Regions from separate parts of the Streptomyces sp. NPDC001493 genome, predicted to be linked through region 2. Evidence: riboswitches for the same ligand, from Rfam matches in the RefSeq annotation. Region 2 holds a riboswitch; the other holds the start of a gene.
What was found. Region 2 has a riboswitch for cyclic di-AMP ahead of ACWCWD_RS34490 (M23 family metallopeptidase). Riboswitches for the same ligand answer to the same signal wherever they lie in the genome.
Positions count from the first base shown of each region.

Region 1: it holds a riboswitch for cyclic di-AMP, as region 2 does, so the genes downstream of both, ACWCWD_RS23630 (M23 family metallopeptidase) here and ACWCWD_RS34490 (M23 family metallopeptidase) in region 2, are expected to answer to the same signal.

Region 1 covers NZ_JBSFHV010000017.1:69,133-76,558, forward strand. Annotated here, with positions in the region: gene ACWCWD_RS23615 (STM4012 family radical SAM protein) at 1-662, shown strand, start outside; gene ACWCWD_RS23620 (STM4011 family radical SAM protein) at 670-1,563, shown strand; gene ACWCWD_RS23625 (SGNH/GDSL hydrolase family protein) at 1,572-2,396, opposite strand; gene ACWCWD_RS23630 (M23 family metallopeptidase) at 2,577-3,440, opposite strand; cyclic di-AMP (ydaO/yuaA leader) riboswitch at 3,443-3,599, opposite strand; gene ACWCWD_RS23635 (tyrosine-protein phosphatase) at 4,028-4,837, shown strand; gene ACWCWD_RS23640 (hypothetical protein) at 4,866-5,264, opposite strand; gene ACWCWD_RS23645 (DUF6126 family protein) at 5,311-5,490, opposite strand; gene ACWCWD_RS23650 (helix-turn-helix domain-containing protein) at 5,564-6,172, opposite strand; gene ACWCWD_RS23655 (aspartate aminotransferase family protein) at 6,244-7,426, opposite strand, start outside.
Region 2 covers NZ_JBSFHV010000039.1:18,414-25,839, reverse strand. Annotated here, with positions in the region: gene ACWCWD_RS34505 (bifunctional acetate--CoA ligase family protein/GNAT family N-acetyltransferase) at 1-2,792, opposite strand, end outside; gene ACWCWD_RS34500 (HPr family phosphocarrier protein) at 3,303-3,584, shown strand; gene ACWCWD_RS34495 (GntR family transcriptional regulator) at 3,752-4,447, opposite strand; gene ACWCWD_RS34490 (M23 family metallopeptidase) at 4,700-5,464, opposite strand; cyclic di-AMP (ydaO/yuaA leader) riboswitch at 5,478-5,645, opposite strand; gene ACWCWD_RS34485 (M16 family metallopeptidase) at 5,858-7,240, opposite strand; gene ACWCWD_RS34480 (M16 family metallopeptidase) at 7,267-7,426, opposite strand, start outside.

The DNA.
Region 1 (7,426 bases), on a different contig from region 2:
ACGTGCGCCCCCTGACCGGCCTCGGCCGCCTCGCCGAAGGCAGCGGCCCCGAGGCCCGGGCGGCGGCGGACACCGCCTGGGACGCCCAGCGGCTCCACCTCTACCGCACCGGCCGCGACCACCTCCTGGCCCACGGGTACGAACAGGTCTCGATGCGGATGTTCCGCCGCGCCGACGCGCCCCAGGAGGGCCCCGACGACTACGCCTGCCAGACGGACGGCATGGTCGGCCTGGGCTGCGGCGCCCGCTCCTACACCTCGTCGCTGCACTACTCCTTCGACTACGCCGTCAAGATGGGGCAGATCCGCAACATCATCGACCGCTTCACCACCACCGGGGACTTCACCCGGGCGGAGCACGGCCGCCGCGTCGACGGCGACGAGCCCCGACGCCGCCATCTCCTGCAGTCGCTGCTCCAGGCCGCCGGGCTGCCGCGCGCCGAGTACCGGCAGCGGTTCGGCAGCGACCCCGTGGACGACTTCCCCGTGGAGCTGGCCCGCTTCGCGGAGCTCGGCTGGCTGGACAGCGGCAACAGCAGCAGCAACAGCGGCCATGACCTCCTGCGGCTGTCCCCGGAAGGACTCGCCCACTCCGACGCGCTCGGCCCCGCACTCTTCTCCCCCGCCGTGCGCGCCGCGATGGCCGCGTACGAGGCGAGGTGAGCGGCGCGTGGACCTGACGATCCTCTACCGCGGCCCGCTCGCCTCCTGCGACTACGACTGCCCGTACTGCCCGTTCGCCAAGAGGCGGGACAGCCGGGAACAGCTCACGGCGGACCGGGAGGCGCTCGAACGCTTCACGGCGTGGGTCGCCGCACAGACCGGGGACCGTCTCTCGGTGCTCTTCACCCCGTGGGGCGAGGGGCTGGTGCGGTCCTGGTACCGGCGGGCGCTGGTCGAGCTGTCCCACCTGCCGCAGGTGGCTCGGGTCGCGATCCAGACGAACCTCAGCGGCAGGACGGACTGGCTGTCCGGGGCGGACCCGGACCGGCTGGCGCTCTGGTGCACGTACCACCCCGGCCAGACCCCGTACGACCGGTTCCTCGGCAAGTGCCGGGAGCTGACCGCGGCGGGGGTGCGGTACAGCGTGGGCGTCGTCGGTTTCGAGGAGCACCTCCCCGAGGCGCGGAGGCTGCGGGCGGACCTGCCGGAGCGGGTGTACCTGTGGGTGAACGCCGCCGAGGGGCGTACGTACACGGACGCGGAGGCGGAGCGCTGGACGGCGCTCGACCCGCTGTTCCCGTACAGCCGCCATCCGCACCGCTCGGCGGGGCTGCCGTGCCGGACCGGGGAGTCGGTGATCTCGGTGGACGGGGACGGCACCGTGCGCCGGTGTCATTTCGTCAAGGAGGAGCTGGGCGGTCTCTACGACGGGAGCTACCGCCGGGCGCTCGCCCCGAGGGCCTGCCCGCTGGCGGTCTGCGACTGCCACATCGGGTACGTGCACCTGGAGTCGCTGCCGTTGTACGACGTGTTCGCCGGGGGTGTCCTGGAGCGGATTCCGGCGGCGCCGGCCGGGCCCGCCGCGGCGGGCCCGTCACGTCTCCGGCTTCCCCTGGTGTAGCGCCCCGCTCAGAGCGGCAGCAGGTCCGGGCGCTTCGCGGCGACCTCGTCGCCGGAGGACTCGCCGCGCAGCCGGCGGCCGATCCAGGGCACGAGGTACTCGCGTGCCCAGTGGATGTCGTCGCGCCGCACCTCGAAGGTGTTCCGCTGGATCTGCGGGGGCCACGGCTGGTCGGGGTCGGCCGGGGTCTCCAGGCCGAGGACCTGCGCGGCGCGCAGTGCCACCCGGGTGTGCCCGCCGGAGGACAGGTGGAGCCGGTCGTCGTCCCAGGCACGGCGGTCCTGGATCGAGCGGAGGGACCAGAGGTCGAGCACCGGGCAGTGGTAGCGGTCCGCGATGGCCCGCAGGTGGACGTTGTAGGTGGCGATCTTGCCGCGCATGTGGCGCAGGACCGGCACGCCGCGGGTGTCGAATCCGGTGGTGACCATGACGGTACCGACGGCGTCGGTGAGGTCGGCGACCGCACGCTCGAAGCGCTCCGCCAGGTCGTCCGGGTCGGTGCCGGGCCGGATGATGTCATTGCCCCCGGCGCAGAAGCTCACCAGGTCCGGTGCGAGCTCCTTGGCGCGGGGGACCTGCTCCTCGACGATCTGGTCGAGGAGTCGTCCGCGTACCGCGAGATTGGCGTACCGGAATTCCCCGCGCGGGGAATCGGAGCTCGTCGCCTCGTCGAGGACGGGAAGCTGCTCCGCCAGGAGAACCGCGAAACGGTCCGCCCAGCCGACATAGGTCCCGTCGGGTCCGGGGTCTCCGACTCCTTCGGTGAAACTGTCGCCGATCGCCGCGTACGACCCGATGATGTCTGTCTTCTGGATTCTCGAATCGTCTGCCACGGCCACATATCTTGCCTCTTTCAATGTGACCTACGCGACCGTAAGAAGGGGTTGACGTGGGGTGAGATAGACCACCCGGTCAGGTTTTGGTAAAGCCGGAATAAGTAGAGGGGCGGCACGCTTGCGCGTACCGCCCCTCGAAGCCCTGACGGATCGTGACGACCGTCATCGGGAGTGGTCTCAGATGGAGACGCCGTGGAGACGCAGGTAGGCGATCGGGTCCACGTCCGAGCCGTAGCTCGGGGTGGTGCGGATCTCGAAGTGGAGGTGCGGGCCGGTGACGTTGCCGGTGGCACCCGAGAGACCGATCTGCTGGCCGCCGGTGACGGTCTGGCCGGCCGAGACCATCAGCTGCGACTGGTGCGCGTACTGGGAGTACATGCCGTCGGCGTGCTTGATGATGACCTCGTTGCCGTAGGCGCCGTCGTAGCCGGCGGAGACGACGGTGCCGGGGCCGACGGCGCGGACGACGGTGCCGGTGGCGGCGCTGAAGTCGGAGCCGGTGTGGTAACCGCTGGACCACATGGAGCCGGAGGCGTGGTACGGGGTGGTGACGGTCGCGTTGGCGATCGGGGTGGTCCAGCCGGTGCTGTTGCTGTCGGCGGCCTTGGTGGTGGTCGCGGCGGACTCGGTCTTGGTCGCCGGGGCGGCCTTCGTCTCGGTCTTGGCCGCGGTCTTCGCGGTCTCGGCCTTGGCGGAGGACGCGGTGGAGGCCGAGCCGGACGCCTGGGCGCCGAGCGTCAGCTTCATGCCCGGGAGGATCAGGCTCGGGTTGCCGCCGATGACCTCGCGGTTGTCCTGGTAGAGCTTCTCCCAGCCACCCTTGATCTTGTGCTGGGCGGCGATCTTCGCCAGGTAGTCGCCGGGGACGACCTTGTAGGCCTTGGCGGACTGGGCGGCGACGGGGGCCGACTGCTCGGCGGCGTGGGCACCCGTGGCTCCGAGGAGCGGCAGGGCGACGACGGCGCCGCCGGCTCCGACGGCGAGGATGCCGCGAGCGATCGGGCCGGACTTCTTACGACGGTGCTTACCCGGGATGGGCATGGGGAATTCCTCTCCGGCGCCTACGAGGTGAGCTGTCGGGTTCGGGCTGGAGATGCCCGGTCGCGCTGAACGCGACTTCACCCCGAGCCGGCCGGAACAACTCCGGTCGGCGGCTTACCTGGGTCCCCCGCTCCTGCCACGCATGAGTGAGTGCGAATTCCGGGCGGCGGCAGGATTAGGCGGTCCGTCCGGAGTGATGGCGAACGTAATCGAGCCGGGCCGGACGGAACAAGCCATCGCAAGCGGAACGGAATCCGCACGCCGATTTCGGCACTCTTTTCCGGTCACCCTCCGTGGATTACGGATCTTGGCATTCCGCACGACGGACGGAGAGTCCTCCGGCGCCCCGGCCACGCACGGTCACGGATATGATCCCGCTCACCAGATCACCCACCATCTCCCCTAAAAACGGGTGATGTTGCTGGAAATCCATACAATACGGACATGTCGCGCACATCACTGATGACGGTTCCTCAGCCTTCGAGGAGCCGCCGCCACCGCTTCGCCGCCGCGGAGCGATGTCGTAGGGTCGCGACGAGCCGACGTCGGCGAGCAGCGCCGGCGCGCAGAAGCACCGAGGAGCCGCTGTGACGCAGGTGCCGCAGTTCTCGCCGGCCGAACCCGAGCTGAGCGGGGTCCGTAACTTCAGGGACGTGGGCGGGCTGCCCACCACCGATGGTCGGCGGGTACGGCACGGGAGGCTCTTCCGCAGCGGTCACCTCGCCGCCGCGACCGCCGAGGACGCCGTCTTCCTCGGCCGGCTCGGCCTGCACACGGTCTTCGACTTCCGTAATTCGGCCGACCAGAAGCTGGACGGCTTCGACGTGGAGCTGCCGGGCGTCCGCAACGTCCGCATCCCGCTCTCCGACCCCGCCGACGGGGCCGGTTTCTGGCGTCTGGTGCGCGAGGGCGACATCGCGCAGCTGCGCTCACTGCTCGCGGACGGTAAGGGCACGGAACGGATGCTCGTCTCGTACCGCTCGATCATCACGGACCGCACGGCCGAACTCGGCCGGGTGCTGCACGCACTGGCGGAGGACAGCGTGCCGGCGCTGATGCACTGCGCGGCGGGCAAGGACCGGGCGGGCCTGACGATGGCGATGACGCTGCTCGCGGTCGGGGTGGAGCGCGACGCGATCGCGGCGGACTACCTCAAGTCCAACGACGCCCACCGCCGGTACCGCCTGCGGCGCGGCGACAGCGCGGACCCGGTGGTCTCCACCGAGGTGATGAGCCTGCTCAACCCGCTCTTCGGGGCGCACATCGACTATCTGGACGCCGCCTTCGCCACCATCGAGGAGAACTGGGGCACGACGGAGCGCTACTTCTCCGAGGGGCTGCGGCTCTCCGGCGAGACCCGGGAGCGGCTGCGCGAGCGGCTGCTGGACGAGGCGTAGGCCTCGCGGTCGGGTCGCGGGCGGCCGGTCAGCCGGACGATCCCGGCCCGGCCGCCCGGACCCACCCCTCATCGAGGTGAATCGTCCAGGCGTTCCCCACCGCCCGGTCGAGTTCGACCAGGACCGCGACGTCGGCCACGACCGCGGGCGCGTCGGACACCCGCGGTGGAGCGTCCGGGACACCGTGCCGCCGGTAGGTCGGCAACACGCCGTCGCAGTCGAAGGCATGCAGCGGCACGGAGTCACCGCCGAACCACGCGGCCCGGTTCTCCTCCGCCCACGCGGCTGCGGCGTCGACCCGGTCCAGGTGCGCCAGAAGGTGCACCGGAGCGGGCCCGTGGCTGAACTGCACGAGAAAGCCCGCGGCGTCGACCGCCCACCAGTCCCATGTGTGTCCGGGCCGGGGGTGCCGCAGGATCGTCTCCATGTGGGCCACTGTACGGAGGCCGGAGCCGGGGCTCCGGACGACTCCTCTACTGGTTGCCCCCGGCGACGGCGAACAGGATGTAGAGGAAGGCGGCGATGACGTGCCCGGCGACCAGGTAGGCGACGAGCCGGATGACCATCCCGCGCGGCATCTTCCGCTCCTGGGTGTCCCGGGTCGCGCCGGGCTGCCGAGGGGTGAGCGGGTCGTAGTGCTCCGAATCGGACATGACGGTCCTCTCTGCCGTACGCCCGGGGCCGGGCGTACGAGGAATGGGCGCGGCACCGGGGTGCCGGGCGCGGTCAGCGCCGACGGGTCCCGTCGCCGAGGCACAGCTCGGCGGCGGGGCTCTGCAACAGGGTGTGTACGAAGATCAGCTCGGCGCCCTCCGGTCCGGCGGCGGCGATCCGGTGCGGGGTGAGCGAGTCGAAGTGGGCGCTGTCGCCGGGCCCGAGCTCGTGCGCGGATTCGCCGAGGCTGACCCGCAGCCGCCCTTCGAGGACGTACAGCCACTCCTCCCCCGGGTGGACCCGCACCAGGTCGCCCTGGGCGCCGTACGGGACGCGCACCCGAAGGGCCTGCATGGCGCGGCCGGGTCCGCCGGCCCGGCGGTACATCCAGCCGTCGGCCTCGGGCCCGTCGAACCGGCCGCCGCGCACGATCGCGTCGCGTTCCGGGGGGATCTCGCCGAGGAGCTCGGAGACGGTCGTACCGTAGATCCTGGCGAGGCCGAGAAGCACGGGCAGCGAGGGCTGCCGGTTTCCCGTTTCGAGCCGGGAGAGATGGGCCGGGGAGAGCCCCGCGCGCTGCGCGGCGGCCTCCAGGGTGAGGCTCCGGCTCCGGCGCAGCTCGCGCAGGCGGGGGGCGACACCGGGGAGGTCGTCGGCCACCCCTCCGTCGGGAGGATTCATGTCTCCATTGCGCCACCGACTTTCCTCTGAGGCAAATTTCTTGCCTCAGAGGCAAAGCGCTCCGGGAGTGGTCAGCGGTTGGCGACCGCCTGCTTCACCAGCGTGCGGCCGAAGTCCCACATCAGGCCGCCCCCGCTGTGGGCGTCGTCCATCACCGACTCGAAGGCCGTCACGAACCGGTCGACCTCCGCCTCGCCGATGATCAGCGGCGGGATCAGCTTGATCACTTCGAGGTGGTCGCCGGAGACCTGGGTGAGGATCCGGTGCTTCTGCAACAACGGTACGACAACCATCTGGGCGAAGAGCCCCTTGCGGGCGGCCTGGAGCATCGTCCACCGGCCGCGCAGCTTGATGGAGGACGGCCGTCCGAACTCGATGCCGACCATCAGCCCGCGCCCGCGCACCTCGTGCAGCAGCTCGTACCGGTCGACCAGCGCACCGAGCCGTGTCCGCAGCAGGTCACCGGTGCGCCGGGCGTTGGCGACGATCTCCTCGTTCTCCATGACCGAGAGGACCGCGAGCCCCGCCGCCATGGCCTGGGCGTTCGAACCGAAGCTGGCGGAGTGCACGAGCACCCGGTCCATCGAGGAGTAGACTTTCTTGAAGATCCAGTCCTTGCCGAGGGTGGCTCCGACCGGGACGTAGCCGCCGGAGAGCGCCTTGGCCACGCAGACCAGGTCCGGCTCGACGCCCTCCTCGTGCTGGTAGGCGTAGAAGTCGCCGGTCCGGCCGAGGCCGGTCTGCACCTCGTCCGCGATGAGCAGCGCCTTGTGCCGGTGCAGGAGGTCCTGGGCCTCTCGCAGGAAGCCGGGCGGCGCCGCGAGTACGCCCTTGCCCTGGATGGGCTCGACGACCAGCGCCGCCACGTCGCCCCGTTTGAGCTCGCGGCGCAGCGCGTCGAGGTCGCCGAGGGCGATGGCCGTGTCCGGGAGTAGCGGGGCGAAGCCGTCGCGGAAGCCGTCCTCGCCGTTGACCGAGAGCGAGCCGGTGGTGAGGCCGTGGAAGGCGTGGGCGCAGTAGAGGACACGGGGTTTGCCCGTGGCGTAGCGGGCGAACTTGAGCGCCGTCTCGACGGCCTCGGTGCCGCTGTTGCCGAAGAAGACGCGGTCGAGGTGGGGGCTGTGGGTGAGGAGCTTCTCGGCGAGCAGGCCGGGCAGCGGCTGGCAGTCGAAGCGGGTGAGGTCGGCGAGGGAGGCGTCGAGCACGTCGTGCAGGGCCTTGCGGACGACCGGGTGGTGCCGGCCGAGGCCCATC
Region 2 (7,426 bases):
AGCAGCTCTTCGAGCGCCCGGGTGTCGACGGGCGACGAGCCGCGCCAGCCGAAGAGCACGGGTGCCGCGCGGATGGAGCGGATCAGTTCGGCGGCGTCCCGGTCGGTGGCCGGAACCAGCCGGTGGGCGATGTCCCCGAGAAGTTCGGAGGGAGTGCCCGCGAGGCCGAAGGAGAGCACGGCTCCGGCGGCGGCGTCGATCGAGGCCCGCACCACGGTGTCGACGCCCCGGGGGGCCATGGACTGCACGACGGGCTGGAGTTCGGCGGGTTTGCCGAGGAGTTCGGTGAGTTCGCCGTACGCCCGGCGCAGCGCGTCCTCCCCGGCGAGGTCCAGACGGACGCCGCCCAGGTCGGCGCGGTGGCGCAGATGGGGTGCGGTGGTCTTGAGGGCGACCGGCCAGCCGAGTCGCGCGGCGGCGGCCACGGCGGCGGCCGCGTCGGGGGCGGCGAGCGTCGCCCGTACGTCGATGCCGTAGCGGCCCAGCAGCCCTCGGGCCTCGTCGTGGCCGAGCGGCCGGCCGCGCGGGTCGGGGTCCGGGCCGAGCAGCGCGTCGATGAACGCGGCGGTGCCGGGCTCGTCGATGGTGTCGTCGAGGAACTCGGGCACCCTGCCCGGCGCGGCGGCCTGGCGGCGCCACTGGGCGTACTTGACCGACTCGCTCAGCGCGCGGACGGCCCGCTCGGCGGCCGGGTAGGCGGGGATCCGGCCGGTGGGGGCGGGCGTGTGGGCCCCGGGTTCCGCGGACGATCCGGCATCGGGCGGCGGTACGGGGGTGGGCGTCCCGTCGGGAGCGGGCGGGCGCGTCGCCGTCGTACCGGATGCCGAACGGGAGGACGGGGTGACCGCGAGGTCCGCGTCCGGTGCGGGGCCGCCGGGGGCCCCGTCGCCCGCGGGCGTGGTGGGCGGGCGCGTACCGGCCGTGGCCGCCAGGGCCTGGGCGAGTCCGCCGATCTCCAGGTGTACGACGGCCACCGGCTTGGCCGGTCCGGCGGTCCGGGCCGCCACGGCCTCGTGCAGGGCTGCCGCCAGCACCTCGCCGTCGCCGCTCTGCAGCTCTCCCTCGCCCCCGACCAGCGGGATCGCGGTCACGATCACCGCGTCGCAGGCCGGGTCGGCGAGCGCCTCGGCCAGGGCCGCGCGGAAGTCCGCGGGTCCGGCCGCCGTGGTCAGGTCCCGGGGCGGCCGGGGCCGCAGTCCCTCCGTGAGGCAGGCGTCGTACGTGAGCAGCCCGAGCGACTCCGAATTGCCGAGGATCGCCACCCGCGGGCCCGCGGGCAGCGGCTGGTCGGCGAGGAGGAGGGCCGCGTCGATCATCTCGGTCACCGTGTCCACGAGGATCACGCCCGCCTGGCGCATCAGGGCGGAGACCGTGGCGTCGGGAATGCGGCTGACGGGCACGGCGTGGCCGGGCGGGGTGGCGCCGCTGTGCCGGGCGCCCTTGACCACCACGACCGGTTTGACGGCGGCGGTGCGGCGGGCGAGCCGGGTGAACTTGCGCGGGTTGCCGAGCGACTCCAGGTAGAGCAGGGCGACATCGGTGTCGGGGTCGTCGAACCAGTACTGGAGGAAGTCGTTGCCGGAGATGTCGGCGCGGTTCCCGGCCGAGATGAAGGTGGAGAGCGCGGCGCCGCGCCGGTGGAGACCGGAGAGGAGTGCGATGCCGATGGCGCCGGACTGGGTGAAGAGGCCGATGCGGCCGGGCGCGGGCGATTCGGGGGCGAGCGACGCGTTCATCCGGACGGCACCGGAGGTGTTGATGATGCCGAAGGCGTTCGGCCCGATGATCCGCATGCCGTAGGAGCGCGCCTGGCGCAGCAGCGCGCGCTGGCGCTCGCGGCCCTCGGCTCCCCGCTCGGCGTAGTCGGCGGAGAGGACGACCAGGCCCCGCACTCCGTGCTCCCCGCAGTCCGCGACGGCTTCGGGGACCCGTTCGGCCGGGACGGCGATGACCGCGAGGTCGACCGGTTCGCCGATGGAGCCCACCGAGCGGTGCGCGGGGACCCCGTCGACGCTGCCCCGGTCGGGGGCGAAGGCGTGGTTGACGGCGTACAGGCGCCCTGTGAAGCCGGAGTGCCGGAGGTTGCGGAGCACGGTCCGGCCCACCCCGCCGGGGGCGCGGCCGGTGCCGACCACGGCCACCGAGGCGGGGGCCAGGAGCCGCTGGACGGAGCGGGCTTCGGCGCGCTGCTCGCGGGCGCGCTGCACGGCGAGCGACTCGGCGGTGGGTTCGATGTCGAGCGTGAGGTGGACCGAGCCGTCCTCGAAGCTCCGCTGCTGGGTGTAGCCGGCGTCCCGGAAGACCTTGATCATCTTCGTGTTGGCGGGCAGCACCTCGGCGGCGAACCGGCGGATGCCCCGCTCCCGGGCGACCGCGGCGATGTGTTCGAGCAGCACGGAGGCGACACCGCGGCCCTGGTGGGCGTCCTGGACGAGGAAGGCGACCTCGGCCTCGTCGGCGGGCGCGGAGGCGGGCCGGCCCCGGTCGTCGATCCGGTCGTAGCGGACGGTGGCGATGAACTCCCCTCCCACCGTGGCGGCCAGCCCCACCCGGTCGACGTAGTCGTGGTGGGTGAAGCGGTGGACGTCCCGGTCGGAGAGCCGGGGGTAGGGGGCGAAGAAGCGGTAGTACTTCGACTCGTCGGAGACCTGCTCGAAGAAGCTGACCAGCCGTCCGGCGTCGTCCGGGGTGATGGGCCCGATCCGGGCGGTGCCGCCGTCCCGCAGCACCACGTCTGCTTCCCAGTGGTCGGGGTACGCGTGATGCGGACTCTGCTCCGGCGTGGGCTGCATGGGCAAAGCCTACGGCGGTCCCACGTTCCGGGAAGGGTCCGCGCGGGTCGCCCCGCGCGCCCGGGGCGTCCGGGTGGCCGGCCGGCCGCCCGGACCACCGCCTGCACGACTGCTCGCACGACCGGCCTTGCGGTTGTCCGTCCGGCTGCCCCTCCGGCCGCCCGTCCGGTCGGGGTCCGGTTGCCCGTACGGCCACGGCCCGACGGACCGTCCGGTCACCGTCCGGCCGCCGTCCGGACATCGTCCGACTGCCGTACGGACATCGTTCGACCGGCTGTTCGGCCACCGTTCGCCCGGCCGCCGGGCCGCCGTCCGAGGCGGGCGCTCAGGGTCGTACGGGCATCGCCGCGGCCCGGCACGGGTCGCGGCGGATTCGGTGCCGGGGCAGGCTGGGAAGCCCACCGGGCGGCTCCGCCGCCGGGAGGCTACGCAGGTCCACGCCCCCATGACACAATGGTCTAGACAAATCAATTACCGTCAGGACATCGCAGATTCACGAAGGGCAGAACCATGGTTGAGCGCCGCGTCAACGTCGGATGGGCCGAAGGCCTGCACGCCCGCCCCGCTTCCATCTTCGTCCGCGCCGCCACGGCCTCCGGGGTCCCGGTGACGATCGCCAAGGCCGACGGCAGCCCGGTCAACGCCGCGTCGATGCTCGCGGTCCTCGGACTGGGCGCGGAGGGCGGCGAGGAGATCGTGCTCGCCTCCGAGGCGGAGGGCGCGGACGCCGCACTGGACCGACTGGCCAAGCTGGTCGCCGAGGGGCTCGACGAACTCCCGGAAACGGTCTGATCCCCCTCCCGCCGGACTCCGTGAAGAAATTCCTCGCTCGGCCGAGCCGCACCGTCCCTACCGGGCGGGGCGGCTCAGTCATTTCCCGGGCAGCCGTGAGGACGAGAATTCCGACAGCACGAAAAAGCGCCTTCAATTCGCTCTGCTATTTGTATACGGCGCGATTGTTAATGACGGGCACCCGAGGTGTTTACGGGATGTTGCAAAGTGCTCACCCGGGCCTGTTTCACCGCTCGGACCGGCCGGCGCGGCCGGTGCGCGGCCAGGGAACGCTCCGCGTGCTGCACGGCCAGCCCCCTGGCGCGCTCCGCGTCGCCCCGGGCCACCGCGTCCACGAGAGCGCCGTGCTCGGCCCACGACTCGACGGGGCGGACCGGCTGCTCGACGGCGTACATCCAGGCGATCTTGTGCCGGAGCTGCGTCAGCAGCGCGATGAGGCCGGGGCTGCCGGATGCCTGGGCGAGCGTCTCGTGGAACCAGCCGCCGAGGGAACGCAGGTCTTCCCCCTCACCCCGGCGGGCCCTCTCCTGCCCCAGCTTGACCAGTCCGCGCAGGACCTTGAGGTGCGCCTCGGTGCGGCGCTGCGCGGCCCGGGCCGCGCCCAGCGGCTCCAGCAGGAGCTTCACCTCCAGGAGGTCGGCCGCCTCCTGCTCCGTCGGCTCGGCGACGCAGGCACCGGCGTGTCTGCGGGTGACCACGAACCCCTCCGACTCCAGGGTCCGCAGCGCTTCGCGCACGGGCACACGGGAGACGCCGTAACGCCGCGCCAGAAGCTCCTCGGTCAGGCGGCTGCCGCGTTCGTAGACGCCCGAGACGATGTCGTCACGGATTGCCGTGCATACCGAGTGCGCGGGAATGCGCATGTCCGAACCTCCGCCTTAATCCCCGCGAAACGCGGCCGATCGAAGCCTGCACCGTGACTCTATTGCAATCTGAGTGAATTTCCGATGGCGTACCGGAATTCGCACATATCTTTTGCCTGCGGAGCCGGTGGCCGGAGGGGTTTCGGGTGATATGCCGAAGCCCCGGCACGGGCCGGGGCTTCGGGACGGTCGGGGTGCCCGGCAGCGGCCGGGCGGCGGTACCGCGGGGCCGGACGCGTGAGGCGGCCGGGGTCAGACGGTGAGGCCGCGGGCCCGCAGATAGGCCACGGGATCCATGTCGGTGCCGTACTCCGGGCCGGTACGCGCCTCGAAGTGCAGGTGCGGGCCGGTCGCGTTGCCGGTGGCGCCGGAGAGGCCGATCCGCTCCCCGGAGGAGACGCGCTGGCCGACGAAGACACCGAGGGAGGAGAGGTGGCCGTACTGCGTGTACGTGCCGTCCGTCATCCGCAGCACGATGTTGTTGCCGTACGCGCCGCCCCAGCCGGCCTCGACGACCGTCCCCGCGCCCACGGCGAGGACCGGGGTGCCGGTGGCGGCGTGGAAGTCGACGCCCGAGTGGCTGCCGGAGGACCAGAGCGAGCCGCTCGACTTGTAGCCGGTGCTGATGTACGAGCCCGCGATGGGCAGGTGGAAGGAGTTCAGGCGGGCGCGCTCGGCGGCGCGGGCGGCGCGCGCCTTCTCCTCGCGGGCCTCCCTGGCCCGTGCGGCGGCTTCGGCCTTCGCCTTCGCTTCGGCCTTCGCCCTGGCCTCCGCTCCGCGCTGCTGGGCCGCCGCCTGGTCGGCTATCCGGTCCGCGATGGAGTCCCCGAGCGTCACGGCCTCGATGAGGCCGGTCGTACCGGGCGACGGGAGGGTGGAGTCGGCGGCGAGGGCCGGGGAGGCGAGCGAGCCGACGACGCCGGTGGCGGCGAGGGCCGCGACGCCGGCGAACCTGGCGGTGGAGCGCGTCAGACGGCCCGGGGCGCGATGCGTCCCGGTGGCACGGGTGAACGCCATGGAGGAGCGGATCCTTTCCTTCCTTCTCGCCTACCGGGTTAGCTGACGGGTTCGGAGCAGGAAGGTCTCCTACGGGCGTTCGCGCCTCTCACGAGACACGGGTGCCCGATTCACCCCAGGGACTTCGCGGGTCCCCGGCTCCCCAGGCTCGCGCCTGACGGGGACTCGGCGATGACTGTCCGGCACCGCGAGTGCGGTACACAGTCGGCGGACAGCCGGATCGACGCTAGGCCGCGGTGCTTTCGATCACCAAACGGACAGGGAGTTTTGTAGCGTATCCCACAGGGCAGACAGCCACTCTTCATGGCAAAGAGGACAAACGCCGCGACCCCGGCGGGATCTCTCCCACCGGGGTCGCGGCCGGGCCTACCCGGTCGTGTGCTTGACGGCTGGTCAGCCGCTGACGACCGTCACCTCGCCGATGCCCAGCGCACGGACCGGATCGGCGATCTGCGCCGCGTCGCCCACCAGGATCGTCACCAGCCGGTCCACAGGGAAGGCGTTGACCACCGCGGCGGTCGCCTCGACCGTGCCGGTCTCGGCGAGCCGTGCGTACAGGTGGGCCTGGAAGTCGTCGGGCAGCTGCTGCTCGACCTGGTCGGCGAGGGTCGCCGCGACGGAGGCGGCCGTCTCGAACTTGAGCGGAGCCACCCCCACCAGGTTTTGCACGGCGGTCTCGCGCTCGGCGTCCGTCAGCCCGTCCGCCGCGAGGGTCCGCAGGACCTTCCAGAGGTCGTCGAGCGCGGGGCCCGTGGACTCGGTGTCCACCGAGCCGCTGATGGCCAGCATCGCCGCACCGGCGGGGCCGGAATCCGGACCGCCGGCCGTGGAGCGGAGCACCTGGGCGAAGGCGCGTACGCCGTAGGTGTAGCCCTTCTCCTCGCGCAGCACCCGGTCGAGCCGCGAGGTGAGCGTGCCGCCGAGGCAGTACGTGCCGAGGACCTGCGCGGGCCAGACGCTGTCGTGCCGGTCCGCGCCGATACGACCGATGAGCAGCTGCGTCTGCACGGCTCCCGGACGGTTCACGATGACCACGCGGCCGGTGTCGTCCGCGGTGATCGGCGCCACCGGGCGGGGGGTGCCTGCGTCGCCCGACCAGTCGCCGAGGGTGTCGGCGAGCAGGGCGTCCAGGTCGATGCCGGTGAGGTCGCCGACGACGACCGCGACCGCGGTGGCGGGGCGGACGTGGGCGTCGTAGAAGGCGCGCACCGCCGCGGCGTCGATCCGCCGCACGGTGTCCTCGGTGCCCAGACGCGGGCGCGACATCCGGGCGGTGGCCGGGAACAGCTCCTTGGAGAGCTGCTTGGCGGCGCGGCGCGCGGGGTTGGCCTGCTCGTGCGGGATCTCGTCGAGGCGGTTGCCCACCAGGCGCTCGATCTCGCTGTCGGCGAAGGCGGGGGCCCGCAGCGCCTCGGCGACCAGGCCGAGCGCCTTGGCCAGCCGGGAGGCGGGAACCTCCAGCGAGACCCGGACGCCCGGGTGGTCGGCGTGCGCGTCGAGCGTGGCGCCGCAACGCTCCAGCTCGGCGGCGAACTCCTCCGCGCTGTGCTTGTCGGTCCCCTCGGAGAGGGCGCGCGCCATGATGGTGGCGACGCCGTCCAGGCCCTCGGGTTCGGCGTCGAGCGGCGCTTCGAGGTGGATCTCGACCGCGACGACCTGCTGGCCGGGGCGGTGGCTGCGGAGCACGGTCAGACCGTTGGGCAGGGTGCCGCGCTCGGGGGCCGGGAAGGCCCAGGGGCGGGCGGTGCCCGGGGTGGGCTGCGGGTGGAAGTCCATGGCTACTCCAGTCACGGCGGCGTCGCTCACTTGGCGGCCTCCTCGTGGGCGTCGGCGTCCGCGCCGTCCTCGGCACCGGTCTCGTCGGCCGGTTCGACCGGCTCGTAGACCAGCACGGCACGGTTGTCGGGACGCAGCGTGGCCGCGGCGACCTCCCGCACCTCGTTCGCGGTGATGTCGAGGACG